Regions from separate parts of the Mycoplana sp. 10N416 genome, predicted to be linked through region 3. Evidence: predicted binding sites of a transcription regulator. Region 3 holds the regulator's gene; each other region holds the start of a gene.
The links. The regulator LexA, encoded in region 3, represses DNA repair genes until DNA is damaged. The targets are predictions, from matches to a motif close to TGTTCNNNNTGTGTTCNG.

Region 1: AC1DDS_RS14285 (ATP-dependent helicase) is a predicted target of LexA. The motif match lies at 4,696-4,713, and genes of this name have one in related genera.
Region 2: AC1DDS_RS01315 (sel1 repeat family protein) is a predicted target of LexA. The motif match lies at 5,187-5,204, and genes of this name have one in related genera.
Region 4: dnaE (DNA polymerase III subunit alpha) is a predicted target of LexA. The motif match lies at 5,280-5,297, and genes of this name have one in related genera.

Annotation. Positions count from the first base shown of each region.
Region 1 covers NZ_JBFTIM010000006.1:189,584-197,527, forward strand. The annotation lists gene AC1DDS_RS14265 (efflux RND transporter permease subunit) at 1-1,881, opposite strand, end outside; gene AC1DDS_RS14270 (efflux RND transporter periplasmic adaptor subunit) at 1,881-3,068, opposite strand; gene AC1DDS_RS14275 (carboxymuconolactone decarboxylase family protein) at 3,241-3,648, shown strand; gene AC1DDS_RS14280 (L,D-transpeptidase) at 3,878-4,594, shown strand; gene AC1DDS_RS14285 (ATP-dependent helicase) at 4,755-7,355, shown strand; gene AC1DDS_RS14290 (hypothetical protein) at 7,501-7,935, shown strand.
Region 2 covers NZ_JBFTIM010000001.1:274,419-282,362, forward strand. The annotation lists gene iolE (myo-inosose-2 dehydratase) at 1-87, shown strand, start outside; gene iolB (5-deoxy-glucuronate isomerase) at 367-1,164, shown strand; gene AC1DDS_RS01300 (acyl-CoA dehydrogenase) at 1,432-2,655, shown strand; gene AC1DDS_RS01305 (PilZ domain-containing protein) at 2,860-3,288, shown strand; gene AC1DDS_RS01310 (pyridoxal phosphate-dependent aminotransferase) at 3,512-4,633, shown strand; gene AC1DDS_RS01315 (sel1 repeat family protein) at 4,727-4,996, opposite strand; gene AC1DDS_RS01320 (glutathione S-transferase N-terminal domain-containing protein) at 5,552-6,253, opposite strand; gene AC1DDS_RS01325 (hypothetical protein) at 6,449-6,616, shown strand; gene AC1DDS_RS01330 (hypothetical protein) at 6,642-6,821, shown strand; gene AC1DDS_RS01335 (YnfA family protein) at 6,900-7,220, shown strand; gene AC1DDS_RS01340 (AMP nucleosidase) at 7,318-7,944, shown strand, end outside.
Region 3 covers NZ_JBFTIM010000010.1:121,698-129,641, forward strand. The annotation lists gene AC1DDS_RS20225 (ComEC/Rec2 family competence protein) at 1-1,968, shown strand, start outside; gene lexA (transcriptional repressor LexA) at 1,949-2,659, opposite strand; gene AC1DDS_RS20235 (YMGG-like glycine zipper-containing protein) at 2,868-3,125, opposite strand; gene AC1DDS_RS20240 (AI-2E family transporter) at 3,399-4,436, opposite strand; gene AC1DDS_RS20245 (SDR family NAD(P)-dependent oxidoreductase) at 4,563-5,321, opposite strand; gene AC1DDS_RS20250 (L,D-transpeptidase) at 5,523-6,107, shown strand; gene AC1DDS_RS20255 (ABC transporter) at 6,510-6,638, shown strand; gene AC1DDS_RS20260 (hypothetical protein) at 6,797-7,387, shown strand; gene AC1DDS_RS20265 (protein-S-isoprenylcysteine O-methyltransferase) at 7,686-7,944, shown strand, end outside.
Region 4 covers NZ_JBFTIM010000011.1:16,558-24,501, reverse strand. The annotation lists gene AC1DDS_RS20845 (ion transporter) at 4-927, shown strand; gene proS (proline--tRNA ligase) at 1,072-2,400, shown strand; gene AC1DDS_RS20835 (lipoprotein-releasing ABC transporter permease subunit) at 2,514-3,821, shown strand; gene AC1DDS_RS20830 (ABC transporter ATP-binding protein) at 3,831-4,517, shown strand; gene AC1DDS_RS20825 (hypothetical protein) at 4,590-5,168, opposite strand; gene dnaE (DNA polymerase III subunit alpha) at 5,551-7,944, shown strand, end outside.

The DNA of each region.
Region 1 (7,944 bases), on a different contig from region 3:
CGGCGCCAGCGTCAGCACCATGAAGCCGCTGTTGCTCGAGCCGCCCATTCCAGACACGTAATAGATGTTGACGATTTCGCCGCTGTCATAGAGCGGTTCAAGTTTCTCCTCGATCAGCCGCATCTGTTCCTGGGCGTATTCGAGAGAGACACCCTGCGGTGCGCTGATCCGCATCATCACCAGCGAGCGGTCCTCGCTCGGTGTCAGCTCCGACTTCAGAGTTAAGAAGGATCCAGCGCCGAAAGCGGTAAACAGCAGTGCCACCATGAAGACAATCAGCGGCGCATTCAGGCAGGCCGTCAGCGTCCGGCGATAGAAGGCGGCGCAGAGATTGCCAAAACGACCGAGAATGCCGCCATGCCCATGCTCCGTCGCTTCCTTCGTCAGCATGCGCGAGGCAAGCATCGGGCACAGCGTCAGCGCCACGAAGCCGGAGAGCAACAGCGCAAACGCCAGCACAAAGCCGAATTCACGAAAGAGCCTGCCGGTCTGCCCCGGCAGGAACGAGAGCGGCACGAAGACGGCGCAGAGTGTGGCCGTCGTCGCGATGACGGCGAAGAAAACCTCCAGCGTTCCCAGCACGGCGGCCGCCCGCGGTCCGAGCCCTTCGGCACGCCGACGCACAATGTTCTCCAGCACGACGATCGCGTCGTCGACGACGAGGCCGGTGGCGAGCACGATCGCCAGAAGGGTCAGAATGTTGATCGAAAAGCCGGCGAGATAGATCGCCGCGATCGTGCCGATCAGGGCAATCGGCATGCTGATCGTCGGGATCAGCGTCGCCCGCCAATCGCGCAGGAAGAGATAGATCACGAATGTCACGATCAGAACGGCGGCCAGGAGAGCGATCTCCACCTCGTGCAGCGCGCCCTCGATGAAGACCGCGTCATCGCTGGTGACGCGCAGTTCGGTCCCCTCCGGCAGGATCGTCTTCAGTTGTTCGACCGTCGCCTTGATGCCGGCGGAAATGTCGAGCGTATTCGATTGGGCCTGGCGAATGACGCCGAGGCCGATGCCCTGGCGCCCGTTCGAGCGCAGCGCCGTGGTGCCATCGTCCGGCCCGAGCGTGATCGTCGCGAGGTCGCCGAGCCTGACGCGGTTCTGCAGCATCAGGTTCTCGAAGTCGGCCGTCGTCGCGAGGTCCGCCGTCGCGCGAACCGTGATGTCCTGGTTCATGCTGGTGAGCGAACCGGCGGGCACGTCGAACGAAGCGGTCTTCAGCGCCGTGCTCAGATCGCCGATCGTCAATCCGCGGCTTGCGAGCTTCGCCTGGTCGATGTCGACGCGGAACACCTTCTCCTGCTCGCCTGAAACGTCGATATCGGCCACACCCTCCACGGCCGCCAGCCGGTCGGTGATCTCGTTCTCCGCCAGTAGCGTCAGGTCCTCCATCGAGAGGCGATCGGAGGTGAGCGCAAGACGCATGATCGGCTGGCTGTCCGCGTCGGCCTTGACGACGCGCGGCTCCTCGGCGCCGTCGGGAAGCTGGTTGGCCACACGCCCGAGCGCATCGCGCACGTCGTTTGCCGCCTGGCTCACGTCGGTCGTGTCGCTGAACTGCAAAGTCACGCGGCTCCGACCAAACGACGAGGTGGAGGAGATGTCCTTGATCCCCTGCACCCGCGACACGGCCCCCTCGACGACGTCGGTCAGTTCGCGGTCCACCGTCTCCGGCGAGGCCCCCTCGAATACCGTCGTGACGGTGATCACGGGCTGATCTACCGAGGGCAGTTCACGGATCTCGACGCCGTTGAAGGCGGCAAGCCCCGCAACGACGATCAATGTATTGATGACGAGCGCAAAGATGGCCCGGCGCACGAAAAGCGCGGTAAAGCCCGCCTGACCACCACGGACGTGAGTTTCGCCCTGCCGTTCCGCCATCACGTGCCCTCCGCGACCGGGGGCTGTTGCGCCTCCTTGCCGACGCTGAGGATCTTGACCTCGCTGCCGTTTCGCAGCCGTTGCAAGCCCTCGATCGCCACAGCGTCGTCCTCAGCCAGTTCGGCGTCAACCAGAACCTTGTCCGGGTTACGCTGGATGATCTTGACCGGGATCTTCTCCGCCTTGTCATCGACGATGCGCCAGACGTAGGAGCCGTCGGCACTCCACTGCAGCGCCAGCGGATCGATGCTCGGATAGCGATCGCCCTCGAAATGCATGGTCACGGAAAAGGACATGCCGGCGCGCAGGATGTCTTCCGGATTGTCGATGCGGGCGCGCACCCGCAGCGTCCGGCTTGCCTGGTCGATGCGATTGTCGACGGCCTCGACGGAACCGGTGAAGATCTCGCCCGGCCGCGCGATCGCCGTCGCCGACACCGGGCCGCCCACCCGGATCTTCGTCACGAAACGCTCGGGCACCCAGAAGTCGACAAGAATCTCGGAGCGGTCGTCGATGCGCGCAATTTCGCTGGAGGTGGTGACATAGTCGCCCGGATTGACCGAAATGATGCCGACAATACCGGCATAGGGCGCGTTGATGTCGCGGCGGCGCAGGTCGAGTTCGGCCCTTTGCAATGCAAGTTCGGCGGCCTTCAACTCATCGCGCGCGTCCTGGATCGCAACATCCGTGACGGCTGCGGCCGCCTTGAGGTTTTCGTAGCGCTTCAGCTTGTCGGTCGCCCGGTCGAGGGTCAGGCGGGCCTGGTCTGCGGCGATCTTTTGCTCGTCGTTGTCCAGTTGGGCGATCAACGCGCCCTGCGTGACGCGGTCGCCGGACTTCACGACGACCTGCGTCAGGTTGCCGCTCGAATAGGGGGTGACGACCACGGTCCGGATTGCTTCGCCGTCGCCGATGGCGCTGAGCCGGTCGTTGACGAGTGTCAGTTGTACGGGTTTCGTCACCACCAGCGTCGGCCCACCGAAACCGCCGCGCTGGCCATTGCCCTGCCCGCCTTTGCCCGCCTTGTCGCCATTGACGGCGCTGCTCGGTGCCACAAGCGCGACCAGACTTTCCGGCAGGCCGGCCGCCTTCAGCGTGTCGCCTGCTCCGGGCGCGAGCCGCCCCCAGACGAGCAGGCCCGCTCCGACCACGGCAAGGCTGACAAGAACTTGTTTCCAAAGGCGCATTGAATTCTCCGGGCAAGGGTCGACGCTCCGCGTCGGCGCGGTTGCCGTATAGGGCAAGTATCGTGTCTTGCCCATGAACCGGCAATGAAAGAATGCGATCATTACGGAATTGTAAGATTTGCGCGAAGGTTCGATTGCAACCACTATAGATCGCAGTGCAAGGAGCCACGCCATGAGCACCGTCAAGCCCGCCGCCGACCTTGAGACCGATCCGCGCGTCAAGGCCGTCTTCGACGACATCCGCACCACGCGCAATTCCGACTTCATCAACAATATGTGGCTCTATCTCGCCTTCGATCCTGCCCTGCTGGAAAACACCTGGCGCGAGGTCAAGGCAATCATGGCAACACCTTCGACACTCGACCCGCTCGTCAAGGAAATGCTCTACATCGCCGTGTCGGCCACCAACGGCTGCAGTTACTGCGTCCACTCGCATACGGCAGCGGCAAAGGCGAAAGGCATGAGCCCCGCGCAACACGCCGAACTGATGTCGATCATCGCGCTCGCCGCCAAAACGAACCAGCTCGCAACCGCGCTGCAGATCCCGGTCGATCCGGCATTCGACGCCGACCGCAGCTGATTCGGCAACGCCCCATCCAAGGCGGACCCGGACGATCCCTGTCCGTGCCGCGCTGCCCGTTGGCCGCTGGCCCCTTTCGCCCGCCTCCGCGGCATTTCAGACACAATCATTGGCGACATCATTCCCATGACAAAGTTGTGATCGCCCTCCAGCCTTGTCATGCCGTCGGGAACATGGGTAGGCATCGGCCTGCACACACCCCCCTTCCCCCGGAAAGAACCTCCCCTAAATGTCGGCTGCATCTCTCACGTCACGGAGAACATTCATTTTGACTGCCGCTGCCGCGGCGCTGGCGGGCTGTACCACCACAACACCGAGCGGCAGGGACGCGCCCATCCCACAGGCACCGCGTCGCCCGACCGTACCTCCGACGAATCCCGAACTGGATGCCATGTACGGCGCGATCGAGGACGGCGGTCACTCGATTCCGGCGGTTCCGTACCAGCAGATTGATCCCAAGTTCTACAGACAACGCGTTGAAAACCCAACCGGAGAGCCGGCCGGAACTGTGGTCGTCGACACGCCGTCGCGCTTCCTCTACCTCGTCGAGCCGGGCGGCACGGCGATGCGCTACGGCGTCAGCATTGGCCGCGACGGCTTTTCCTGGCAGGGCGAAGGCATCATCCACTGGCGCCAGCACTGGCCGCGCTGGAAGCCGCCGAATGAAATGATCAAGCGCCAGCCGGAGCTCGAAAAATACTCCATCGCCAACGGCGGCATGGAGCCCGGCGTGAGCAACCCGCTCGGGGCGCGCGCGCTCTATATCTTCCAGAACGGCAAGGACACGCTCTATCGGCTGCATGGCACCCGGGAATGGAAATCGATCGGCAAGGCCGTCTCGGCCGGCTGCGTGCGCCTGATGAACCAGGACGCGATCGACCTTTACAACCGCGTGCCGTACCACGCCCGGATCGTCGTCCGCCAGGAAACCCTTTATCAGACCTGACGCGCCTTGCCGGTGCAGGCAGTTGCAGTTGCCCGGCACCGGCAGTGGAGCGGCTGACGGGTGCATGGCTATCCACACCTTCGTTCTTGCGATCGAAAGACCGGAATAAAAGAAGAACACAAAACTGGCCTTTCGCCCCCGAATCACTACATTGGGCCGCATGATGAGCGGTTACGACGACATTCCCTTCTTCGACGACGAGGATCCGGCGCTGAAGAAGGCCCCTGACCCGAAGTCCGGTCACGCGCCGACCGGCGGCATTGCCGCGCGGGCCATGGCCGCCCGCGACGCGCACCGTGCGCCCGACTATCTCGCCGGCCTCAACCCCGAGCAACGCGAGGCGGTCGAGACGCTGGACGGCCCGGTGCTGGTGCTCGCCGGCGCCGGCACCGGCAAGACGCGCGTGCTAACGACCCGCATCGCCCATATCCTCGCCACCGGCCGCGCCTTTCCCTCGCAGATTCTCGCCGTGACCTTCACCAACAAGGCCGCCCGCGAGATGAAGGAACGCATCGGCCTGCTCGTCGGCGGCGCCGTCGAGGGCATGCCCTGGCTCGGCACCTTCCACTCGATCGGAGTCAAGCTCTTGCGCCGCCATGCGGAACTGGCCGGGCTCAGATCCGATTTTACCATTCTCGACACCGACGACGTCGTGCGGCTGATCAAGCAGTTGATCCAGGCGGAGGGCATGGACGACAAGCGCTGGCCGGCCAAGCAGTTCGCCGGCATGATCGACACCTGGAAGAACAAGGGCCTCGATCCGGCGCAAATCCCCGAGGGCGACGCCCGCGCCTTCGCCAACGGCAAGGGCCGCGAACTCTACGCCGCCTACCAGAACCGCCTGAAGACGCTGAACGCCTGCGACTTCGGCGACCTGCTGCTGCACCCGATCCGCATCCTCCGCGCCAATCCGGATATCCTGCGCGAGTATCACCAGAAGTTCCGTTACATCCTCGTCGACGAGTACCAGGACACCAACACCGCCCAGTACATGTGGCTGCGGCTTTTGGCGCAGCGGTCGCCGGGATCAAGCGCGGCACGGGGTCCGTCCGAAGGACGGCAAGACCAAGTGGCCGTCGCGCCCGATGGCGCGCCCCCGCGGAGCGAGCCGCGCAGCGGCGACAGCGCGAGCGCAAAAGAAAACCAGCAGATAAACATCTGCTGCGTCGGCGACGACGACCAGTCGATCTACGGCTGGCGCGGCGCCGAGGTCGACAACATCCTGCGCTTCGATAAGGACTTTCCGGGCGCCAAGGTGATCAAGCTGGAGCGCAACTATCGCTCCACCGCCCATATCCTCGGCGCCGCCGGGCACCTGATCGCCCACAACGAGGGCCGGCTCGGCAAGACGCTGTTCACCGACCGCGTCGATCCGGAGGACGGCAAGGTCATCGTGCATGCCGCCTGGGATTCCGAGGAGGAGGCCCGCGCCGTCGGCGAAACGATCGAGACGCTGCAGCGCCCGGACCGCAACGGCAAGCGCCACAATCTCAACGACATGGCGATCCTGGTGCGCGCCTCCTTCCAGATGCGCGAATTCGAAGACCGCTTCGTCACGCTTGGCCTGAACTACCGCGTCATCGGCGGCCCGCGCTTCTACGAGCGGCTCGAGATCCGCGATGCCATGGCCTACTTCCGCCTCGTCTGCCAGCCGGCCGACGACCTCGCCTTCGAGCGCATCGTCAACACGCCGAAGCGCGGCCTCGGTGACACGACAATCCGAAATCTGCATGACTACGCCCGCGCCCGCAACATTCCGATGCTGGCGGCGGCCAGCGACATCATCGAGACCGACGAGCTGAAACCGAAGGCGCGCAAGGCGCTGTTCGACGTCGTCGCCGACTTCAAGCGCTGGCAGGCGCTGCTGGAGACCATGCCGCACACCGAACTCGCCGAGCAGATCCTTGACGAGAGCGGCTACACGGCCATGTGGCAGAACGACAAGTCGGCCGAAGCACCGGGGCGGCTGGAGAACCTGAAGGAACTGATCCGCTCGATGGAGCAGTTCGAGAGCCTGCGCGGCTTCCTCGAACACGTCGCGCTCGTCATGGATGCCGAGCAGAACGAGGATCTCGACGCCGTCTCGATCATGACGCTGCACTCCGCCAAGGGGCTCGAGTTCGAAACGGTCTTCCTGCCCGGCTGGGAGGAAGGGCTGTTTCCGCACCAGCGCGCCCTCGACGAGGGCGGACGCGCCGGCCTGGAGGAAGAGCGCCGCCTCGCCTATGTCGGCATCACCCGCGCCAAGCGCAACTGCCACATCTGGTTCGTGTCCAACCGCCGCATCCATGGCCTGTGGCAGTCGACCATCCCCTCGCGCTTCCTCGACGAACTTCCCGAGGCGCATGTCGAGGTGGCCGAATCCGACCAGTCTTACGGCGGTTATGGACGCGGTGGCGGCTATGGCCAATCGCGCTTCGACAAGCAGGAGCCGTTCCAGAACAGCTACTCTACCCCCGGCTGGCGCCGCGCGCAGCAGAACAAGACCGACGCCACCCGTGACAACTGGGGCAACCGCTCCGGCCATGCGGTCGAGCGCATCGGTTACGGCGAAAGCGGACCCCGCGCCCGCACCATCGAAGGCGAACTCGTCGCCAAATCGACCACGACCGAACCGTCGCGCTTCTCAGTCGGCGACCGCGTCTTCCACCTCAAGTTCGGCAACGGCAATGTCGCCGCCGTCGAGGGCAACAAGCTGACGATCGATTTCGACCGCGCCGGCCAGAAGAGGGTGCTGGATGGCTTCGTGGAGCGGGCGTAAACGGCGCGTCCACCGCAGGGCGAGCATTCTTTTTTGCCCGCCTTCGATCGTGATTGGACATCTGTTCGCAGTGGAGTCACCCTTCACCTAGGGGCTGCATGAGCATTGGGGGGCGGAGCATCCATCCTCTGAATGGGAGTCCAAGATGAAGCATCAAACAGTGGAACAACTGCGGCTTGTTGCAGAAGTCGAGACCTATCCGGCTCAGACAATGACCCGCAAGGAGCGGCTGGAACGCTGGGCGGAACTCCTCGAGAAAAATCCGCACTGGCACCTGTCGACCCTGCGCCAGACCGAGCATCAGTCACCGAGTGTCCGCGCGAACATGCGCGGCGATGGTTCGCCGATTTCCGTCGCCTACGCCGATCCCGTCCTGCGTGCAGCCGGGCTGGCAGACGATACCTATGGCGAAGCACGGCGTTTCTTCGACCTCTCGGACGACGAGTTGCACGAGGTCATCTGCTATTGCCATTATGGATCGGCTGTAAGCGCAGCAACGGCAGCGGCACAGATCCGGGTAGTCCTTGCACCCAAGTCGCCCGGCTTCTTCGCCACGCTGCGTCGGTTGTTCATGGCCTAGCGCCCGGCC
Region 2 (7,944 bases), on a different contig from region 3:
CTGGTGCGCAATCCCTTCGAGTACCAATCGCTGGGACTGAAGGCACTGAAGGCGTTTGCGCGGGAGGCTGGGCTGGATCGGGGGTAGTCTCCTCCGTCTCAGGCTTGCCCCTCATCCGCCTGCCGGCACCTTCTCCCCGCGAGCGGGGAGAAGGAGGCAAGCCGCACCGGCCTGTCGCTCTCCCGAGTGGGAGGAGGAGACAAGCCGCGTCGATGCCAGTTCCCTCTCCCCGCTTGCGGGGAGAGGGTTAGGGTGAGGGGCAGATTGCCCAGGCAAACCAAGGGCACGTTGCCCGGATGGGAAGTAAGGAGCGCTGGCCGTGATCGTCGGGCAAGCTCCGAAAAGGACAAAGCCGAGGAGACATTGATGCCGAACCTGCTCGTCAAGCCGAACGGAACCCATGGCCGGGTGACGCATGTGACGCCGGAAAACGCCGGCTGGACCTATGTGGGGTTCGACCTGCACCGTATGAAGCCCGGGGAGATCGTCGCGGCGGAAACCGGAAGCCGGGAGGTCTGCCTCGTCTTTGTCACCGGCAAGGGCTCGGCGACCGCCGATGGCGAGAGCTTCAGCGTGCTCGGCGAGCGAATGAGCGTGTTCGAGGGCCAGCCGCATGCCCTTTATGTTCCCTCCAACTCCAACTGGTCGGTGACGGCGGAGACGGCCCTGGAACTCGCGGTCTGCTCGGCACCGGGCGGCGGGGACCACAAGGCCAAGGCGATCCCGCCCGGCACGCATCCGCAGATCGTCCGCGGCAAGGGCAGCAACGTCCGTCATGTAACCAACATCATGCCGGAAGACGACGGTTCGGCGCATTCGCTGCTGGTGGTGGAAGTGGTCACGCCGGAGGGACACACCTCCTCCTATCCGCCGCACAAGCACGACCGGGACGACCTGCCGAACGAGAGCCTGCTTGAAGAGACCTACTACCACCGCCTCGACCCGCCGCAGGGTTTCGCCTTCCAGCGCATCTACACCGACGACCGTTCGCTCGACGAGGCGATGGCGGTGGAGGACGGCGACGTGACCCTGGTGCCCAGGGGCTATCACCCCTGCGCCACCTGCCACGGCTACGACCTCTACTATCTGAACGTCATGGCCGGGCCAAAAAGGGTCTGGAAGTTTCACAACGCCGAGGCGCATGAGTGGCTGTTGACGCGGTGACAGGCGGAAGGGAGCCGGGCAATTGTTGGCCCCTTGAAACCCTCCTGCACAATCGCCTGCCTTGGCGTTTGATACGCCGACGGACAATGCAAGCTGCGGAAGAGCCGCCATTGGGGCGTTTTTGACGGTTCTCATTCTGCAGGCGCATGAAGCCATGCACAATTAGGCAGAGCACCGGAGGAACCGAAGGGCTTGCCCCCTTTAAGGCTCCGGCAAGCTGATGTAGCACATCTGCAACGAGACAGATGGCGAGAGAGGAATTTTCCAATGAGCGCACACCACAAAGCAACACCGGAACAGGCCCGCGCGAAAATGGCCGCCTTCGACTGGGAAGATCCGTTCCTGCTCGAGGACCAGCTGACCGACGAGGAGCGGATGATCCGCGACGCTGCCCGCGCCTATTGCCAGGACAAGCTCGCCTCGCGCGTGCTGGAGGCCAACCGCCACGAGATCTTTCACCGCGAAATCATGACCGAGATGGGTGCGCTCGGCCTGCTAGGACCGACCATCCCCGAAGAGTTCGGCGGCGTCGGCGCGAACTACGTTTCCTACGGCCTGGTTGCTCGCGAAGTCGAGCGTGTCGATTCCGGCTATCGCTCCGCCATGTCGGTCCAGTCCTCGCTCGTCATGCACCCGATCTTCGCCTACGGCACCGATGAGCAGCGCAAGCGCTACCTGCCGAAGCTCGCCTCCGGCGAGTGGGTCGGCTGCTTCGGCCTGACCGAACCCGACCACGGCTCCGACCCCTCCTCCATGATCACGCGGGCGAAGAAGGTCGACGGCGGCTATCTCGTCTCCGGCGCCAAGAACTGGATCACCAACTCGCCGATCTCGGACGTCGCCATCGTCTGGGCCAAGTCGGAGGCGCACGACGGCAAGATCAAGGGCTTCATCCTCGAGCGCGGCATGAAGGGCTTCGAGACGCCGAAGATCGAGGGCAAGTTCTCGCTGCGCGCCTCGATCACCGGCATGATCATGATGCAGGACGTGTTTGTTCCGGAAGAGAACCTGCTGCCGGAAGTCTCCGGCCTCGCCGGCCCGTTCGGCTGCCTTAACCGCGCCCGCTACGGTATTGCCTGGGGCGCGATGGGGGCCGCGGAATTCTGCTGGCACGCCGCCCGCCAGTACACGATGGACCGCAAGCAGTTCGGCAAGCCGCTCGCCCAGATGCAGTTGATCCAGAAGAAGCTGGCCGACATGCAGACGGAGATTTCGCTCGGCCTGCAGGGCGCGCTGCGCCTCGGTCGCCTGTTCGACGAACACCGCGCACCGGCCGAACTGATCTCGCTGATGAAGCGCAACAACTGCGGCAAGGCGCTGGATATCGCCCGTGTGTCCCGCGACATGCACGGCGGCAACGGTGTTTCCGACGAATACGGCGTCATCCGCCACGTGATGAACCTGGAAGCGGTCAACACCTACGAAGGCACCCACGACGTGCACGCCCTGATCCTCGGCCGCGCGCAGACGGGCCTGCAGGCGTTCCAGTAAGCCGCTCAAGATCGACGACCGGACGGCGCCTCGCAGCGATGCGGGGCGCCGTTTTCATTTGTACTAATAGGCGTCATGCAGGCGGCGCCACCAGAATTGCGATACGTAAATTTTGATATGCCGTCTTTAGCGATTGCCAACACAAATCTGCACAAACTCCTTGGATGGTCATTCGGGGCATGATGCCTACTTCCGGGAGAGCATATGATGGAGTTGGTCGACAAGCGTCAAAGCGGCGGCCTTTACGAGCGCAAATGGGAGCGCTTCAAGGTGAACCGGCAGGGCATGCTGTTGTCCGTTGGTCTTGATCTCGCAGTCCCCAAGACGCGAAGCTGCCAGTTGATCGACATTTCGCAAGGCGGCGCCAGCATTTCCGTCAACACGACGATCGGCCTCGGTGCTCACTACTATCTGACCGTCGTTGGCGTTTTCGCCAAGGTCGGTTGCGCGGAAATCTACCGCAACGATCATCGCATCGGCGTGCAGTTCATCAAGGAGATCGATGAAGAGCTGCTGCATGAAATCGTGCGTGCCGACTACTTCACCGGCGGCGTCGCCACCAGGAAGAAGGATGCCCCGCCCCCCTATGCCAAGGGCTTGGAGCGGCCGCAGTTCAGCCTGCAGCGCACCTGATCGACCGGTCGGGTGCGGGCTCGCCAGAGGTGCCCGCAGATTGGCCTCACGTCGAGCCGCAAGCGCAGCGGCGATAACGCTTTGAAAACAACACACAATTCTTGCGGAAAATCGATTTTGATTTTTGCCGGCATGCGCTAGTGTGCCGGCAGCTTGCGCTGCCGGAACGCACGGCGGACGCGGCACGCTCTTCCCTGACGTCCCTCAAAAAGGTGCCCGCAGAATGTCCGGCTTCTCCCGCTTCACCCCGCTCGTCAACGCTCTGCCCTCCACCATCCCCTTCGTCGGGCCGGAGGCGATCGAGCGCCAGCGCGGAGCGAAGGTGAAGGCGCGCATCGGCGCCAACGAGAGCGGCTTTGGTCCCGCCCCGTCGGTGCTGGAGGCGATAACGCGCGCGGCCGGTGAAACCTGGATGTACAACGATCCGGAAAATTTCGAACTGCGCGAAGCGCTTGCCCTCCAGCACGGGGTCTCGCGCGACAACATCGCGGTCGGCGGCGGCATCGATGGACTGCTCGGCGAGATCGTCCGCCTCGTCGTCGAACCGGGCGTACCGGTGGTGACCTCGCTCGGCGGCTATCCGACCTTCAATTACCACGTCAACGGCTACGGCGGGCGTCTCGTCACCGTTCCCTACGTCAACGACCGGGAAGATCTCGACGGCCTGCTCGCGGCGGCCAAGCGCGAGGACGCGCCACTCGTCTATTTTGCCAATCCGGACAATCCGATGGGAAGCTGGTGGGACGCCGACAGCGTCGTCGCCTTCGCCCGGGCGCTGCCGGAGCGCAGCCTGCTGATCCTCGACGAAGCCTATTGCGAAACGGCGCCGGCCGGATCGACGCCAGCGGTCGAAGCGCTGATCGGCCTGCCGAACGTGCTGCGGATGCGAACCTTCTCCAAGGCCTATGGACTGGCGGGGGCTCGCGTGGGTTATGCGATCGGCACGATCGGCAACGCCCAGGCGTTCGACAAGATCCGCAACCATTTCGGCATGGCGCGAATTTCGACGGCGGCGGCGCTAGCCGCGCTCGCGGATCAGGCTTATCTGCAAGAAGTTGTCGGTCGCATCGCCGCCGCGCGCGACAGGATCACCGCGATCGCCACGCAGAACGGCCTGCGCCCCCTGCCCTCCGCCACGAATTTCGTCGCGATCGACTGTGGACGCGACGGCGCGCATGCCCGCGCGCTCGTCGACGGACTGATGGAGCACGGCGTCTTTATCCGCATGCCCGGTGTCGCGCCGCTGAACCGCTGCATCCGCGTCAGCGTCGGCCCGGAAACGGAGATGGCTCTGCTGGAAGACGTCCTGCCGAAGGTATTGCGGACGGTGGAGAGCAATCGGTAGGCAGCAGGCTATCGTTGTTGGACAGCGATGCCTTTTGCAAGGTTCTTGTAGGTTGATTTTCCTACTGCCTACCGGCCTGATTGCCCCTTGATATCAGTGCGTCGTCATCCAGTCGCGGGCGGCGCGAAGCGCCAGCGCCAGATCGGTCTTGGTCATCGTCGCGGCGAGGTCGGCCCGCAGCTCGGCAGCCCGATCACAACCCCTGATGGCGGCGATGTTCAGCCACTTGTGGGCCGCGATCAGGTCGACGTTGCAGCCGCGACCCGTTGCGTACATCAGCCCCATGTCGCAGAACGTGTCGGCGCGGGTGTCGCCGCCCATCATGGCGGCCATTTCGGCGTTCTGGATATCGTAGCGTGCCATTGTCGTTTGTCCCTGTCCTGTTGTCTTCTTCTTGTATCGCCCTGTTTTTTCAAGCCTTTCGAGGGCCTGCCGTCTTCTGCGGCATGTGCTCCCCGAAGGTTTTCCGGCCGGTTGTTTCCCGTGCTCGTCTTATGGCTCCACTATGCCATCGCCCTTTCAATAGGCGCTTAAAATGCATGATTAATTTGAGACGAACAAAGTTCAAACAGTTGGTAAACTTGGGTTTTCGTTAAGCATCGCATCCGCTGGAACGCCGCGGATTTGCTTCAAAATTTACGCATTCTTCAACTTGCGATTTCAACCATTCGCTAACCACGGAAAACGGTCGCGAAGTTTCGCCCGAGCGAAAAGTGGTTGTTCCGCCCTCAGGCAGATGGCGCAAAACCCACAACGGCGCGTCGCCGGTCGCCCTGCCCATCTTCTGGTCACAAGGGCCTCGAGCCGGTGTCCAGCCGCGCCGCGTCTGCGGCGCGATTGGTGCTTTTCTCGCGCAAGGATGCGCGACTGGATGCCGGATCGAGGCCCGGCATGACGGGGTCTGGCGACGCGGCGCCCTTATCTTGCCCGCTGGCCGAACAGGATCTTCTGCGCTTCCTTGTCGTCGGCGAGGCTCGCCTGGCGCTCGCGCTCCTCCTTGCCGACCTCGATGCCGCGCTGCACCGCGGGACGGGCGAGAACGGCCTCGAACCAGCGTTTCAGGTGCGGGAAGTCCTCCAGCTTCTGGCCCTGGTTCTCGTAGGGACGCACCCAGCCGATGCAGGCCATGTCGGCGATCGAGTAATCGCCAGCAAGATACTCGGTTTCCGCCAACCGCTTGTTCATCACCCCATAGAGACGGTTGACCTCGTTGGTGTAGCGGTTGATGCCGTATTCGATCTTCTCGGGCGCATACTGGCGGAAATGGTGCGCCTGTCCGGCCATCGGGCCGAGCCCGCCCATCTGCCAGAACAGCCATTCCTCCACTTGCACGCGGGCGCGCTCCTCGGTCGGATAGAATTTTCCGTATTTGCGGCCGAGATATTGCAGGATGGCGCCGGATTCGAACACCGAGATCGGCTCGCCGCCCGGCCCGTCGGGATCGACGATCGCCGGCATGCGGTTATTGGGCGCGATCTTCAGGAAGTCGGGCGCGAACTGCTCCCCCTTGCCGATGTTGACGTACTTCACCTCGTAGGGAACGCCCAGTTCCTCCAGCATGATGGTGATCTTGAAGCCGTTCGGGGTCGGCCAGTAGTAAAGCTCGATTGGTCTGGTCATCCGGTTCTCCATTCGATGTCACAATGAGTTAGCCACGACCGCGCCCGGCTTCAAGGCGCGCCGTCGGCCAAACCAGCCATCCTTCCTCGACATCGCTCATCGCTTTCTGAACGCCAGATGAACCGCCCTCTCAGGACGCATTCAGTCGCGCCATGCGAGAAAGGCACAACGGAAAGACAATCTTAGGGACGAATAATGGAAATCCTGGCCCGCCGACTGACGATCATAACGCTGCTGATGACCGTTTTTGCGATCTCGGTCGCTGCCGCCGTCGAAACCGATGCGCGCCGCCACGACCAGAACAAGCGGTACGGCACTGCAAGTGCCTGCTCGATCCCGACCATTTGCCATCGCGCCCTCTAACCCGGCCGCAGCAAGGACGCCCGCCATGCCGATCGCGCTTTTCGCCAGCCTCGCCGTCAGCCTGCGCATTCTCGTTCTCACCGCATTGATGGTCGCACCGCTCGCGGCCGTGACCTACGCGGCCCACAATGGCAGCCTCGGTGCCGGCAAGCAGGGCGCCGGGCTCGTGCTGTTCGTCACGCTGCAGCGACAGGCAATGAGCTGAACCTGCCCGACGTTTGACCGTCAATTTCCGTTTCTCAAGTTTTGCGCTATGCCATGGGCTCCTTCGACCGGAGCCCGCATGAAATCCTTTCTGATCTACGGCGCCGCCGCCCTTGCGGAAATTGCCGGCTGCTTTTCCTTCTGGGCCTGGTTGCGGCTGGAGAAGTCCGCGCTCTGGCTTATCCCCGGCATGGTATCGCTTGCGGCCTTCGCCTGGTTGCTGACGCTGATCGATTCGAGCGCGGCCGGCCGCGCCTACGCCGCCTACGGCGGGATCTATATCGCGGCGTCCCTGATGTGGCTCTGGGCTGCGGAAGGCGTCTCCCCCGACCGCTGGGATTTGACGGGTGCGGCGATCGCCGTTGCCGGTGCCATTGTCATTTTGGCCGGTCCACGCTGAAATTCGCACAGAAGCGCTCGAAAGCGACCTGGTTGACCGCCTCCGGAGGTTACAATCTTGTCGTTTGCGTGCAGAATTTGCCGAACTATAATGATTCATGAGCAAAGAAATCTTGTCCCGGCCCGCCCTTCCGTTTGCCCAGCCAGATCCCTTCGAGCCGCAGACCTTCGACGACCCGGTCAAGGCGGTCGATTGCCTGGAAGCGCTCTATGAGCGGAATACCCGCTTCCTGACGGATGCTTTCGCCGGACTGGCGAGCACCAGAGCGCCGGAGTGCCGCTATCGCGCGTGCTATCCGCAGGTCAGCGTCGAGACGACGAGCTTCGGCCATGTCGATTCCCGCCTGTCCCACGGCTATGTCGCCTCGCCGGGCGTCTACTCGACCACCGTTACGCGGCCCAAACTCTTCCGACACTATTTCAAGGAACAACTCGGGCATCTGATGCGCAACCACGGCATCGGTATCACTGTGTCGGAATCCTCGACGCCGATCCCGTTGCATTTCGCCTTTGGCGAAGGCGCCCATGTCGAGGCGGAGATCGCCGAAAACATCACCGTACCGCTGCGGGACCTGTTCGATGCGCCCGACCTGACGAACACGGATGACGAGATCGCCAACGGCTCCTACGAGGCCGGCCCCGGCGAGGCCTTGCCGCTTGCCGCCTTCACCGCCCAGCGGGTCGACTACTCGCTCGCCCGCCTCAGCCACTACACCGCCACCAGC
Region 3 (7,944 bases):
CTCCTTGCGCGCAGTCCCCATACGCCGCTGCCGATCGGCAGCGGGATCGTCGGACGCGCGCGGCTGAATCCGCCGTCGGGACCGGCGTTGCCGGGTCTCAACGACTTTGCTTTCGACGCCTATTTCGCCGGAACCGGGGCTATCGGATACTTTTACGGCAAACCGGCGGCGACGGAGTTGAACCCGCCGGCGCGAAGTGAAACCGCATACGGTGCAGCAAGCCGAGTGGTGGCCGAATGGCGGAGTGCTATCACGCAACACATTCGTGGCCGCATCGGCGGCGATGCAGGCGCAATTTCTGCCGCCTTGATCACGGCCGAACAGCGCGGCATCAGCCCGAAAACGGTGGAGGCCTTGCGCCAATCGGGCCTCGCGCACGTTCTGGCGATTTCAGGGCTCAACATGGTGCTTGCGGCGGGCACTTTTCTGGTCGGCGCCCGACTGCTGCTGGCGCTGGTTCCGGGCGCAGCCGAACAGTTCCCGATCAAGAAAATCGCAGCCATCGGCGGGTTGATCACGGTCACCCTTTACATCCTGATCTCCGGCGGGGCGGTTTCGGCGGTCCGCTCGTGGCTGATGATCGTCGTCATGCTGTTCGCTGTCCTGTTCGACCGCACCGCCATCAGCCTGCGCAATGTCGCGCTGTCGGCACTGATCATTCTGGCGGTGACGCCTTCCGCGGTCACCGGTCCCGGCTTCCAGATGTCCTATGCGGCAACCCTCGGTCTGGTTGCGGGCTATGCTGCCTGGCGCGACTGGTCCGCGCGGCGCCACAGGTGGATCGGCGATCGATCACGGATGCTTTCGGTTGCATCTGCGTTTGCCGGTGGGATTCTGCTGTCGTCCCTGATCGGCGGGGTCGCAACGCTCGTCTATTCCATCGGACACTTCCATCGCATCCCGGCCTATGGCCTTGCCGGAAACCTTCTTGCGATGCCGATCACTTCGTTCATCGTCATGCCGACGGCCGTCATCGCCATGCTGCTCATGCCGCTCGGGCTGGACGGCATTCCGCTCGCGATCATGGGACGGGGCGTCGACTGGATCATCGCCATGGCCAATTGGGTTTCCGGCTGGGGCGGAGAGGTAGTCACCGGCAGATTGCCCCCGCTGGCATTCGCGCTCATTGCAGCAGGTGGCGGGTTCCTCTGTCTGCTTCGCACCCGTCTCGCGCTCATCGGCCTTTTACCACTCGTCTTCGGCGTGGCCGTTGTGGCCGTCCGTCCTTCGGATGCGCCGCCCGAGCTTCTCGTATCGGAGGACGGTCGGCTGGTGGCGCTCGTCACGCCGGGAGAGGCCGCCACGAATCGGTCGAAGCCGCCCGATTTCATCTACGATCAATGGCGTCGCGCCCTTCGCATCGAAAGCCATCGTTCGCCATTGTTCCTGACCGATGAAGATGCCGCGCAACGGGAGCCCGCGGGCGGAGGTGGCGCGGGCATCGGTCGCTCGGAGAACTTGGTCGGCCAAGCAGCACCGGAAGCGAGCTCGGGTGCACGACAGCGCCGAAGTACGGAACGGGAAGTGGTGCTTGACGCTGCTGCGATGGCGCGTGCGCGCGCTGACATGCGTGCGGCGTTCGCCACAGCCGCCAACGACAAGCGATTCGTTTGCCGCCGCAAGGCGTGGTGCGCCGGTGTTGCGCCGGCCGGTTGGCGTGTCCTCGCGGTCGAGGACCCGGCCTTTCTCGGAACTGCCTGCGACAGTGCCGATCTCGTGGTCGTGCCACGATACCTTCGAATGGAAACCTGCCGTTCGGGCGCTCGACTCGTTTCGGCGCGCAGCCTGCGCCGCACCGGCGCCCTTGAAATAACGCCGCAGCCGGTCGATCCGACCGGCCGCGCAAGTTACAGCGTCCGCAATGCTGTCACGACGCTTCATCGCCCCTGGAGCCGGCACCGTCTGTACGACTGGCGGACGAACACATATCTCGACTTAGAAGACGCAGTCAGTGATACCGGCGAATGAGGCCGACGAGCTTGCCTTGAATCTTCACCCGGTCGGGGCCGAAGATGCGGGTCTCGTAGGCAGGATTGGCGGCTTCCAAAGCAATGGAGGCGCCCTTGCGGCGGAAACGCTTCAGCGTCGCCTCCTCGTCGTCGACGAGAGCCACGACGATCTCTCCCGGGTTGGCGGAGTTGGTGTTGCGGATGATGACGGTATCTCCGTCGAGGATCCCGGCCTCGATCATCGAGTCGCCCTTGACTTCAAGCGCATAATGCTCGCCAGCGCCGAGCATCTCCATGGGAACCGCGATGTCATGGGTGTTGTTCTGGATTGCCGAGATCGGCACGCCGGCGGCGATGCGCCCCATGACCGGAACCGAAGCCGACCCGTCCGCGGCCGCGGGCTTGGCCGGGGAGGGCGCCGTCGCCGGCTTGCCAAGGCTTCCTTCGATGACGGACGGGGAAAAGCCACGCCGCGCCTTCAGGCTCGGAGAATAGGCCTCGGGCAGCTTTATCACCTCGAGTGCGCGCGCCCGATTTGGCAGCCGGCGGATAAAGCCGCGCTCCTCGAGGGCGGTGATCAACCGGTGAATGCCCGATTTCGAGGCGAGATCGAGCGCATCCTTCATCTCGTCGAATGACGGCGGAATGCCGGTCTCCTTCATCCGCTCGTGGATGAACAGGAGCAGTTCCTGTTGTTTGCGGGTCAGCATGGCTCGTCACCCAGAATCGTGAAACAAATCCAGAACAGACACTATCTGTTCCATATGTGTTCCGCAAGGGGGCAAATTTCAATCAAAGGTGCAGTCGCTCGTTTGAAATTCTAAGCTGTGATACCGGCGGGAAATTCCATTGTCCGGGAAAGACCTTATGAGGGACAAGGTCTTTCCCTGTTCAACTGCGACACGGCCGGTGAGGCTGTTATGGGCACGCGGCGACGTAGCGGCGGCCGTAGCGATCGCGGTAGTAGCAACGACCAGGCTGTCCGGCCACATGGCCGATGACCGCGCCGGAAACACCGCCGATGGCGGCTCCGACGGCGGCGCCGCGGACGTCATTGGTGATGGCGCCGCCGATCACGGCGCCGGTGGCTGCGCCGATGCCGGCGCCCCTCTCGGTTGGCGTGCAGCCGACGGCTGCGAGCCCGGCCAGAACGAGCACTAGGGAAATCTTGGTCATGTCCATTCCTTCCTCTCTCGTTGATTCTCTTGCCTCTCGTAATCTTGTCCATCCGAACGAACGGTCAAGTGTAATCCGGTTTTTCGGCCAGGTACAACCGCTCGTGGCGCGGCGGCCCAGGCAGGTTATTGGTTCTGTCTCTTCTCAATCGGCGGCCGGCAAGTACGGGGCAAAAAAGCCCGCTTTTCCGATTTTGTGCTGACACCACGATTGTTGATCGGCGTTACAGTTCCCGCGGTGAGCTAGTATCCGCGGCCATTCCGGTCAGGCAGCTCAAGTCCTGTCGCGGCGGTCCAAAGCGGCAACAGCGTCATCATTCACGGTACTGGACAGGAGCACGGCGATCCAGCGGGTCGCCGGCACCTGTGCTGCGTATTCGATGAGGCAAATCAGGATGGGAACGCCAATGAAGGCACCCGGAAGGCCCCACATGAAACTCCAAAAGAACACGGAGAAAATCACGGCGAACGGTGAAATCGCGAGCGAAGCACCGGTCAGCCGTGGCTCCAGGTAGCTGCCGATGACAAATTGGATAAGGTTCAGTCCGACGAAGACGAACACTGCGGATTGCCACGAATCGAACTGGGCAATCGCAAACAAGGTGGGGAAGACCGTCGCCACGAATGGCCCGAGGAAAGGAATGTAATTGAGGGCGAACGCAATCGCTCCCCAGGCCGCAGCCAACTCAAGACCAACGAACCGGGCGAATATCCAAACGACCAACCCCGTCAGGATACTGGCAAACGTACGCACGGCCATGAAGCGTCGAAGCTTGGCACCGATCCTTCTGTTCGCCGCCAGAATCCGCGCACCGTGCGGTTGGACGCTCGGCAACAGCAGGCGTCGCTTGACGTCCTCCACTTCCAGAAGGCCGAGCATGACGGATATGAAGATCACCAGCGTGAAACCGGCGAAACTGTTCATGCGTCCGGCGACCCCTTGCAGCAATCCGACGAGCGTGCCGACGTTGAACCGCTCTGCCAACGGGCCGGCGATCGCCACACCATGCTCTTCCAGCCATTGGGCCCAATCGAGGTAGATCGTCTGAAAACGGCCGGCGTTGAGGAACAGCCAATGCCCGAGGACACCCAGCCCCCAGGCAATCGACGACCCCACGGAGACCACCGCGATGATCGTCACGGTCAGCGCTATGAGCAGCGCAAGCAGCCGCGGCATCACCTTCTGGAGGGCGGCCTGGACCGGCCATATCAACGCGATGACCAGAATGGAAAACGCGAACGGAACGAAGACCGATTGTGCGGCGTGCAGCAGCGCAAGAACGAGTATGCCGGCGGTTATCAGTCCGGTCATTTGTCCTTGTTCTTTGACCATCCACAGTTCCCGATCTTGGTCGGCAAGACTTTACGCGGGGTCCGATGCGGACCGCAAGACCTCGTTCAGTACCCCTTCGATCTGCCAGGTCAGCCGTCGGACACGCTAGTGTGCGCTATAGGCACCGTCCACGAGATGATAGCTGCCCGTGATGAAGCTCGCCTCGTCCGAAAGCAAGAAGCAGACGAGTGCGGCGACTTCCTCCGGGCGCCCTCGTCGCCCCATCGGCTGCAGCGATTCCATCCGACGGCTGCTCGCCAGTTGCGGATGCTCCGTCAGGAGCGGGGTTTCGATCCAGCCGGGACCGACGGCGTTGATGCGGATACCGAACTTGGCATACTCGATTGCCGCGACCTTGGTCAGTCCCGTTACGCCGTGCTTTGCCGCGGTATAGGCCACCGTGAACGGCAGCCCGACGCAACCGAGCACGGAGGAGACGTTGACGATCGCGCCGCCACCGGATGCCATCATGGCGGAAATCTGATGCTTCATGCCGTAGAAGACACCGTTCAGGTTGACGTCCATCACCTTCTGCCAGCCGTCGATGGGATAGTCCCCGCTGGGGAGCCGCGGCCCGTGGATGCCGGCATTGTTAACCGCCAGATGCAAGCCGCCGCATCTTTCCACCGTCGTTTCGACCAGCCTCCTGACCGCTTCGGCGTCAGTGACGTCCACCGCGACCGCATGGGCCTTGTCTCCGTGCGCACCACGAATCTCGGCTGCAATGCCCTCTGCGGCGTCATGGTCGATATCGGCAAGGACAACCTCGGCGCCCTCGGCGGCTAGGCGTCGCGATATCGCGGCGCCTATTCCCGAACCAGCGCCCGTCACGATCGCGACTTTTCCGTCGAAGGCAAACGCCATTATTTCATCCCTGTTGACTGCCACGGCCAGTCGAACAGAGGCCGCCCTTCGACGCAAGGGGATTCGTCGGAAGCGGAACCGACATGGTTAGTCGGCACATTTTTTCTTCCGGCTTCAATCAAAGGGAGAGACTTGGCCGGAGCGCGCCGCAATGGTATGCCTAAAAAAGGCAGGGGTTCGTCTGATCGCTAGCAGGTGCAAATGGACAGGAACTTCATGACACGTCGGGGATTCGTGTTCCTGGGGCTGGGTTTGCTGGCTTCTGGATGCAGTTCGACCTTCGGGTCGGCGGGATATCCCTCCATGTCGACCTATCGCGTAGCCTCCCAATACCGTCGTCGTCAGGTCGCGTATGATGGAAACGAGGCGCCTGGCACAATTGTCGTCAATACCTTCGAACGGTACCTTTATCTCGTCGAGGGCGGTGGCCGTGCGATCCGCTACGGCGTTGCCGTCGGCGAAGAGGGGCTGACGTTCCGGGGGGAGGCGACCGTGGGTCGCAAGGCGGAATGGCCCTCCTGGAGGCCGACAGACGACATGATTCGGCGCAAACCGCGGCTGGCGCAGTATGCGGGCGGCGTGGAAGGCGGACCGCACAATCCCCTTGGAGCGGCCGCGCTCTATCTCTACCAGGGCAAACAGGACACCATGTACCGGCTGCATGGAACAAATGAGCCGTGGTCGATCGGACATGCGGTCTCGAACGGATGCGTGCGCCTGACGAATGAGGATATCGTCGATCTCTACAGCCGTGCGCCCGTGGGAACGCGAGTGAAGGTCATTTGACAATACATCCGGAAGGAATAGGCCAAGCTCCATGTGTTTCCTGTGTTCCAGGCTATAAATTCCAAGCCTTCCGCCAGTTTTGCGCCACGGTTATTCCGACTTGGCGCTGTCATGCAAACCCTTACGGGCCCCTAGTTGATGGGGGACACGGTCTACTGAACAATCGGAAGCGACGGTCCTTTCGCAAAGAGCCGCCGCAGGAAGCGGAATCGCACCCTGCAAGAGCGCGCAGGCTAGTCATTGATCACGGCTTGAAACAATTCGTTGATAAATCTGATCTTGTCAGCTCTTTGCAGCGATTAACTTTGTGTCCATTCCGCACTATGCCTTTGTTGCTTTTGAGGTTATTAGTAGTAGCGTTGCCTTCCAAAACCTATTCCGTTCCAAGGAAAGGACATGTTGATGAGCAGACTTCTAATCGTGACAGTAGCAGTACTTTCCGTTGTCAGTCTCAGTGCCTGCGGCACAGTCGGCAAAGGCAAGGGCAAAGCCCCGCCACCGGTCGAGCAGCCGGCACCCGTATATAAGTGACAACCAGCCTTGGATCGGGGAAGTGCCTGGCGGCACTTCCCCTTTCTGTGCGCTCTCTCCGGCAAAACGCTAACGGCTGTTGCCGATGGCAGGCGAGGGTGCTTTCCAGCCAAATTTAGGCTACCTTGACCGTGGCACCGGTAAATGGAGCGTGTTCTATGACGCTGGGAAAGAGCCATGCATTGCTTATAGCCGCCCTCGCGCTTGTGCTTGCATCCTGCCAATCCGAGGACAAGCCGCCGCAACCCCGTTACGTTTCGGATTACCGCGGCTATACCGGGGCACCCGAGGGGGCAACGCAGCGCAGCGAGAAGCTCTATTTTATCGAGTTCCGCTCACGCTATGCTCTGAGTTACGGGCACACCTATGTGATCTTCGGGCGCGCCGACAAGTCCGGCAGGATGATCAATCCCGAAGTCGCGGGCCTTGCGCCGGCTTCTACGGATGCAGCCCCCTACGTTCTCGGTCATTTCCTGCCGGTGCCGGCTGAGACCGGAGCGAGTGATGGCGATCTCGAGGAGGAATATCGCTCTGCAAGTTGGCGCGTCAAGTTGACCGAGGCCGAGTACCAGAAGACCGTCGCATTCATTCGGCAATTGAAGGCTAAGTCCAAGTTCTGGCAGGCGACCGTCAACAACTGCAACGCCTGGACCGGGGAAATCGCAAAGTCCATGGGTTTCAAAACCCCGCCAATCTGGCTCAGGCCGCAGCAGTACATCACAGAGCTTCGCGAGATGAATACTGGCTGAATCGGTTGCCTGGGATCGACGGGAAACGGGCATCGTACAAAGACCGGTGAAATGCCAAGCCCTGTGGCACGGCATGCTTATCTCAAAGACCGCGACGCGCTCTGGGCCTAGTGATGCACCTGGTTCTGCGCGCTGATTGCCGTTGGAGTGGGAGGAAGGGAGCCCTGCTGGGGGATCGTTTCGTCTCGGGCTTCATCCGGCCACGTCTGTATATCGTTGCGGACTATTCACTTTTCGTCTTGTCAGAGACAAAATCCGCTGTGCAGTATGAGCGAAATTTAGCAGGCCCTGAATCTAAATGAACTTATCTGCTGCCGCAATCGGTCAAACACTATGGGTGCTCGGCGTTATTGCCTGGTACGTTATCCGCTACCCGTTCGAGCGCCGCGCCAAGCGCGTTCGGATCGTCACGAACCGCCGTTCGTTCGTCGACATGTTCGGGCTGGTCGCGGCCACGCTAGGGCTCGCTATCATACCCGGCATCTACGTCGCCACCGGCTTTCCTGAGGCGGCCGACTATCCCGCCCACATGTGGGCCATTCCAGTCGGGGCGGTTT
Region 4 (7,944 bases), on a different contig from region 3:
CTGGTGGTTGCAACCCTGCGGAGCGTCCGGCGAGAGCGGTTGGCGGGGCGCCTCCGCTGCAATGAAATTCTTGACTTGTTGATTTTGTTTCGATTTTTCTCGCCCATCGGAATCAAACGGACAGTTGTGCAATGCGCGACTGACTTTCAGCGCTTCTCGTCCCCCATCGCTGGGAGCAATTTGTCATTGCAGTCATTCTCGCAAACGCAATCACGCTGGGAGACGTCCGCAGCCATGATGGCCGACTATGGGAGGCTTCTCCATCTCGTCGACCATGTGATCCTCGGCTTTTTTGTCCTGGAGATCGGCCTCCGGCTCTTCGCGTTCCGATCGTCCTTCTTCCGGGATGCGTGGAGTCTCTTCGATTTTGCCATTGTGGCAATCGCGATTTTCCCGACGTCCGGTGCATTCTCGGTTCTCCGGTCCTTGCGCATCCTGCGGGTGCTCCGGCTCATCTCCGTCATTCCTTCGCCGCGCAAGGTCGTTGGCGGATTGATCGTCTCTCTGCCGGGACTAGCCTCGATCTTCGTCTTGCTGATGCTCGTCTTTTATATTTTTGCGGTCATGGCCACCAATCTTTATGGTGCGGCCTTCCCGGAGTGGTTCGGGACCATCGGCGCTTCGTACTACACGCTGTTCCAGATCATGACGCTGGAAAGCTGGTCGATGGATATCGTGCGCCCGATCATGGAGGTCTACCCCTACTCGTGGACCTTTTTCGTCCCGTTCATTGCCTGCACGGCCTTAACCGTGCTCAACCTGTTCATCGGCGTGATCGTTTCGGCGATGCAGGATCAGCATGAAACCGTGGTCGAGGCGGATCGCGCCTCGATGCATTCCGAGGCGAGCCTCCTGCTCGACGAAATCCGGGCGCTCCGCCAGGAAGTCCGGCAGTTGCGGCGGGAACGCGAGCACGAACGCGCCTGAGGAAAGGGCGCGTCGGGTTTGGCGATGCTTTCGTCGCAGCCGTGCGGGTTTCCTTCCGCCAGCGAAGCGTTTATGTACGCATCAAACCAACGTCTTTTCGCCCGATTCCCCAGCTAGGCGAAACCTGTCTTTTTGGAACCCGTCATGCGCCTTTCCCGCTTCTTCATGCCCATCCTCAAGGAAAACCCCAAGGAGGCGGAAATCGTCTCGCACCGGCTGATGCTGCGCGCGGGGATGATCAAGCAGCAATCCGCAGGCATCTACACCTGGCTGCCGTTGGGAAAGCGCGTTCTCGACAAGGTCAACGCGATCATCCGCGAGGAGCAGAACCGTTCCGGCGCCATTGAACTGCTGATGCCGACCCTGCAGTCGGCCGAGCTCTGGCAGGAAAGCGGGCGCTACGACGCCTATGGCAAGGAGATGCTGCGCATCAAGGACCGGCAGGACCGGCCGATGCTCTACGGTCCGACCAACGAGGAGATGATCACGGACGTGTTCCGCTCCTACGTCAAGTCCTACAAGGACCTGCCGTTGAACCTCTACCACATCCAGTTGAAGTTCCGCGACGAGATCCGTCCGCGCTTCGGCACCATGCGTTCGCGCGAGTTCCTGATGAAGGACGCCTATTCCTTTGACTTGACCCGCGAAGGCGCCGAGCACGCCTATAACCGCATGTTCGCGGCCTACCTGCGCACCTTCACGCGCGTGGGACTGCGCGCCATTCCGATGCGCGCCGATACCGGCCCGATCGGCGGCAATCTCAGCCATGAGTTCATCATCCTGGCCGACACCGGCGAATCCGAAGTGTTCTGCCACAAGGACTTCCTCGGCTTCGACATTCCAGGCGTGGACACGAACTTCGACGACGTCGCCGGTCTCAAGGCGATCTTCGACAAGTGGACCTCCCGCTACGCAGCGACTTCGGAGATGCACGACGCGGCCGAGTTCGATGCGATTCCGGAAGGCGAGCGCGTTTCCGCCCGCGGTATCGAGGTCGGACACATCTTCTACTTCGGCACGAAGTACTCCGAAGCCATGGGCGCCAAGGTGCAGGGGCCGGACGGCAAGGAGCACATCGTGCATATGGGCTCCTACGGCATCGGGCCGACGCGCCTGGTGCCGGCGATCATCGAGGCTTCGCATGACGAAAACGGCATCATCTGGCCGAAGTCCGTGGCGCCCTTCGAAGTCGTCGTTATCAACATGAAGGCCGGTGATGCCGCCTGCGATGCGGCCTGCGAAACGCTGTATGGCGCGCTGTTGAAGGCCGGCGTGGACGTGCTCCTGGACGACAAGGACGAGCGGGCCGGCACGAAGTTCGCCACCGCCGACCTGATCGGCGCGCCGTTCCAGGTCATCGTTGGTCCGCGTTCGGTCGCCGCTGGCGAGGTCGAACTGAAGGACCGCAAGACCGGAGCGCGCGAAACGCTCACCATCGATGCGGCAATCGCCCGACTGACGACCGGCGTTTGATCTGAAAATCGGAGCCGAACATTCCGCAAGGAGCGCGCCGATTGCAGCTGACACAGATTCCTCGCGCGTCCGGCCGGACGCGCAGCGCAAATAGAGACTGATCCGGAGGCATCATGGCGGAAGCGATGGGCGAGGGCACCGTGGGACCGGCGGAAAAAACGCCTGCGATCCGGCCGTTTTCCGGTTTCGAGCGCATGGTTGCCTGGCGCTATCTGCGCTCGCGGCGCAAGGAGGCATTCATCTCGGTCATCGCCGGGTTCTCCTTCATCGGCATCATGCTCGGGGTCGCGACGCTGATCATCGTCATGGCGGTGATGAACGGTTTCCGCACCGAACTCATTTCCCGCATCCTTGGCATCAACGGCCACATGATCGTCCAGCCGATCGACGGGCCCTTCGACAATTACGCGGATCTGGCTGCACGGTTTTCCAAGGTGCCCGGCATCAAGCTGGCAATACCGCTCGTCGAAGGACAGACGCTGGCCTCTGGCAAGGGAGGTGCTGGAACCGGTGCGCTCGTGCGTGGCGTCCGCGCCGACGACCTGGCGAAGATGAAGGCCGTTTCCGACCATATCAAGTCGGGTGACCTCGTCGGCTTTGCGGCCGGAACCGGACTTGCGATCGGGGCCCGCATGGCCGAACAACTGGGCATCGTCGCCGGCGACACGATCACGCTGGTCGCACCCGAAGGCGACGTGACCCCGCTGGGTGTCAATCCCCGTGTCAAGACCTATCCGGTCTCGGCGATCTTCGAGATCGGCATGTCGGAATATGATGCCTCGATCATCTACATGCCGCTCGAGGAGGCGCAGCTCTATTTCAACGCCGACGGTTTGGTGCAGTCGATCGAGTTGTTTGTCGACAATCCTGACGACGTCGACGCGCTGCGCCAGCCGATCGAGGCGGCCGCCGAGCGCCAGATCTATGTGACCGACTGGCGGCAGCGCAACCGGACGTTCTTTTCCGCGCTCGAAGTTGAGCGCAATGTCATGTTCATGATCCTGACGCTGATCGTCCTGGTCGCTGCGCTCAACATCATTTCCGGGCTGATCATGCTGGTGAAGGACAAGGGGAGCGATATCGCCATTCTGCGAACGATGGGCGCGACCTCGGGCGCCATCATGCGCATCTTCTTCATGACGGGGGCCGCGATCGGAACCGTCGGCACGATCGCCGGTGTCATCCTCGGCGTGTTAGTCTGCCTCAACGTCGAATCGATCCGGCAGTTCTTCTCCTGGCTGTCCGGTCAGACGCTGTTCGACCCGGAACTCTATTTCCTCAGCCAGTTGCCGGCCGACATGAACCTGGGCGAGACGCTCTCGATCGTCGTGATGGCGCTGGCGCTGTCGTTCCTGGCGACCATCTTCCCGGCCTGGCGCGCGTCGAAGCTCGATCCGGTCCAGGCCCTGCGGTACGAATAGGAAACCACGATGAACGCGCGCGTCGCATTGCAGCTTTCCGGCGTGGAGCGCCATTACGGGCAGGGCGAAACGCTCCTGAGCATTCTCAAGGGCGCGGATTTCGAGCTGCGCAGCGGCGAGACCGTCGCCATGGTCGCGCCGTCAGGTACCGGCAAGTCGACGCTTTTGCACGTTGCGGGCCTGCTGGAAAAACCGGATGCCGGGGATGTCGTTATCAACGGCCGCGCCTGCGCGGGTTTGAACGACGAGCAGCGCACCGCCATCCGCCGCAACGATATCGGCTTCGTCTACCAGTTCCATCATCTCCTGCCGGAATTCTCCGCGCTGGAGAACATCATGATGCCGCAGTTGATCGCGGGCCTTTCCAAGGCGGAAGCACGGGAGCGGGCGCGCCAACTGCTCGACTACATGCGGATCGGCCATCGCGCCGAGCATCGGCCGTCGGAACTGTCGGGCGGCGAGCAGCAGCGCGTGGCGATCGCCCGCGCTGTGGCCAATGCCCCGCTGGTGCTGCTCGCCGACGAGCCGACCGGCAACCTTGACCCGGAAACCGCTGGCTATGTCTTCGAGGCGCTGGAAGCGCTTGTTCGTCAATCGGGCCTGGCCGCGCTGATTGCCACCCACAACCACCAACTCGCATCGCTGATGGATCGCCGCGTGACGATCGAGGATGGCAAGGTCCGCGAACTGACCTGACGGGATCCGGCTCTCGGTAAAGATCGGGGCGGGCCCCGCAATGGCTGGCCCATTTTCGGAGATCGAATCCGTCTATTGTGATGCGAAGCCGCAAGCCCTCTGGCCGGTCTCGTCGTTCCAATCCTCCAACGTGATCTGCGCACCCGCCGTGGTGATCGGCTTTCCGTTCGCGGTGCCCTTGCCCGTCAGGACATTGAGGTCGCATTCCCTCGTGTTGTCGTTATCGAGGGTGTCGTAGGACGAATAGGTGTAGCCGGCGACGATGAACCGGCCGCCGCGATAGGCGAGCGTCAGGCTCTGGCTCCAGCGATCCCGCCCGACCGAACTGTTCTGTGAGGTGAGCTTGATCGAACCGTTCGCAAGCGCAGAAACGCCAGGCTCCTGGCCGAATATCGGCAGGTTGCCCCAAATTTTGTTCGGGGCCGAAACCTTCAGTTCCAGCCGCGATTCGCCCGGATTGGCGAGGTAGATAAAGACGCCGTTGTCCTCGTCGCTTTTCTCGGCCGGGCGGGCGATCAGCGCCAGGTCGGTATTGCCGTCCCTGTTCCAATCACCGGTTGCCGCCGCGACGATCCGGTCCGCGGGAAAGCCCTCGGCCGCGGCGGCGCATGGGGCCAGCATGGCAATCATGAGTGGTAGCAAGAACTTCATCAGGTCACCCCGCGTCGATCGGGCAATCAGCATAGAAAATTGTGCCGATGCGGTCCAGCTGCGACCCCAGGATACAGAATCGCCTTCGCCGAACAAACGAGGACTTGACGCGGGAACAAAACAAGAACAAAATAGCTACATGTTGAGAAAAGGAGCCATACGATGACCGAATTCATGCGTGATGTCGCAGCTTTTGCCTCCATTACAATGTTTGTAGCGAGCCTCACGGTGCTGGCGCTGGGCTTGTAGGGCATACGGCGGCAGCGTCCCCTGTCCAGTCCCGGTGCCAGCAGGGGATAAATGCCTCCCGTTCGGCGTCCCGCTGGACATTCGCTGCAGGAATCCGCTTATCCTTCCGGCTTGTTGAATCGAGGTGGTGAGCATGGCGGAGATGGCGGCGACGGAAGCAGGACGCGGAGACGTGCAGTTCGTGCATCTGCGCGTGCATTCGGCCTACTCGCTGCTCGAAGGCGCACTGCCGATCAAGAAGATCCTCGGCAAGGCCGTCAGCGACGGCCAGCCGGCGATCGCAATCACCGACACGAACAACCTGTTCGCCGCCCTCGAATTCTCGCAGAAGGCGGTGGCGGACGGCATCCAGCCGCTGATCGGATGCCAGCTTGCAATCGACATGGAAGACGAGGGCGAGGGGGAGCGGCGCAGCCCGGCGCAGACGCTTGCCAAGCTGCCGTCCCTCGTCATTCTGGTCGCCACCGATGCCGGCTACGCGCGGTTGATGGAGCTTGTCAGCCGCGCCTATCTGGAGGGCGAGGGCGGCCAGGCGATCCATATTCGGCGGTCGTGGCTCGACGAGGGCACGGAGGGGCTGATTGCCTTGACCGGGGCGTCCACCGGACCGGTCGACATGGCATTTGCTGCCGGGCAGCCCGCGATGGCCGAGGACCGGCTAAGGGAACTCAAGCATCGGTTCGGCAACCGGCTCTACGTGGAACTGCAGCGCCACGCCGGCTATGACCGGCGGCACGAGCGGCGGATGATCGAATTGGCCTATGCCCATGATCTGCCTCTCGTTGCGACGAACGAGCCCTTCTTCCCGTCGCCAGACGACTATGAGGCGCATGACGCGCTGATGGCGGTGGCACACAACGCCATGGTGTCGGACGACAATCGCTTCCGGCTGTCGCCGGACCATTATCTGAAGAGCCGGTCTGCGATGGCGGAGTTGTTCGCTGATCTGCCTGAGGCGCTCGACAACACGGTCGAGATTGCCCGTCGCTGCTCGTTCGTGCTCAACACGCGCGCGCCCATCCTGCCGCGCTTCACCGGCGCCACGGCCGATCCGGAGGAGGCGGAGAGGGCGGAAGCCGCGGAACTGCGCCGCCAGGCGGTGGAGGGGCTGGAGCGGCGCATCGCCTCGCTCGGCCTATCGGCCGGTTTCAGTGAGCAGGACTACCGCGAGCGGCTGGATTTCGAACTCGGCGTCATCGAACGCATGAAGTTCCCCGGCTACTTCCTGATCGTTGCCGACTTTATCAAGTGGGCCAAGGATCAGAACATTCCGGTTGGTCCGGGACGTGGTTCCGGCGCCGGCTCGCTGGTGGCCTATGCGCTGACGATCACCGACGTCGATCCGTTGCGCTTCTCGCTGCTGTTCGAGCGCTTCCTCAATCCGGAACGCGTCTCGATGCCGGACTTCGACATCGACTTCTGCCAGGACCGGCGCGAAGAGGTGATCCGCTACGTCCAGCGCAAGTACGGCCGCGAGCAGGTGGCGCAGATCATCACCTTCGGGTCGCTGCAGGCGCGCGCCGCATTGCGCGACGTCGGCCGCGTGCTCGAGATGCCCTATGGCCAGGTCGACAAGATCTGCAAGCTCGTGCCGAACAACCCGGCCAACCCGACGCCGCTGTCGAAGGCGATCGAAGAGGAGCCGAAGCTGCAGGAGGAGGCTGACAACGAGCCGGTTGTCGCCCGCCTGCTCGACATCGCCCAGAAGATCGAGGGGCTCTACCGCCACGCCTCGACGCATGCCGCTGGCATCGTCATCGGCGACCGGCCGCTGTCGCAACTGGTGCCGATGTACCGCGATCCGCGTTCCGACATGCCCGTCACCCAGTTCAACATGAAGTGGGTCGAGCAGGCGGGGCTGGTGAAGTTCGACTTTCTCGGATTGAAAACGCTGACGGTGCTGAAGACGGCCGTCGACTTCGCCCGCAAGCGCAGTATCGAGATCGAGCTCGAAAGCCTGCCGTTGGACGACGAGTTGACCTACGAAATGCTCTCGCGCGGTGAAACGGTCGGCGTGTTCCAGGTGGAAAGTGCCGGCATGCGCAAGGCGCTGATCGGCATGCGGCCCGACTGCATCGAGGATATCATCGCGCTCGTCGCGCTCTACCGGCCGGGGCCGATGGAGAACATTCCGGTCTACAACGCCCGCAAGCACGGCGAAGAGGAGATCGAGTCGATCCATCCGATGATCGACCATCTCCTGAAGGAGACCCAGGGCGTCATCGTCTATCAGGAACAGGTGATGCAGATCGCCCAGGTCCTGTCCGGCTACTCGCTCGGCGAGGCCGACCTTCTGCGCCGCGCCATGGGCAAGAAGATCAAGGAGGAGATGGACAAGCAGCGCGCCCGTTTCGTCGACGGCGCGGTGAAGAACGGCGTGTCAAAGCCGCAATCCGACCTGATCTTCGACCTGCTCGCCAAATTCGCCAACTACGGCTTCAACAAGTCGCACGCCGCCGCCTACGCGATCGTGTCCTACCAGACCGCCTATCTGAAGGCTCACTATCCGGTCGAATTCCTCGCCGCA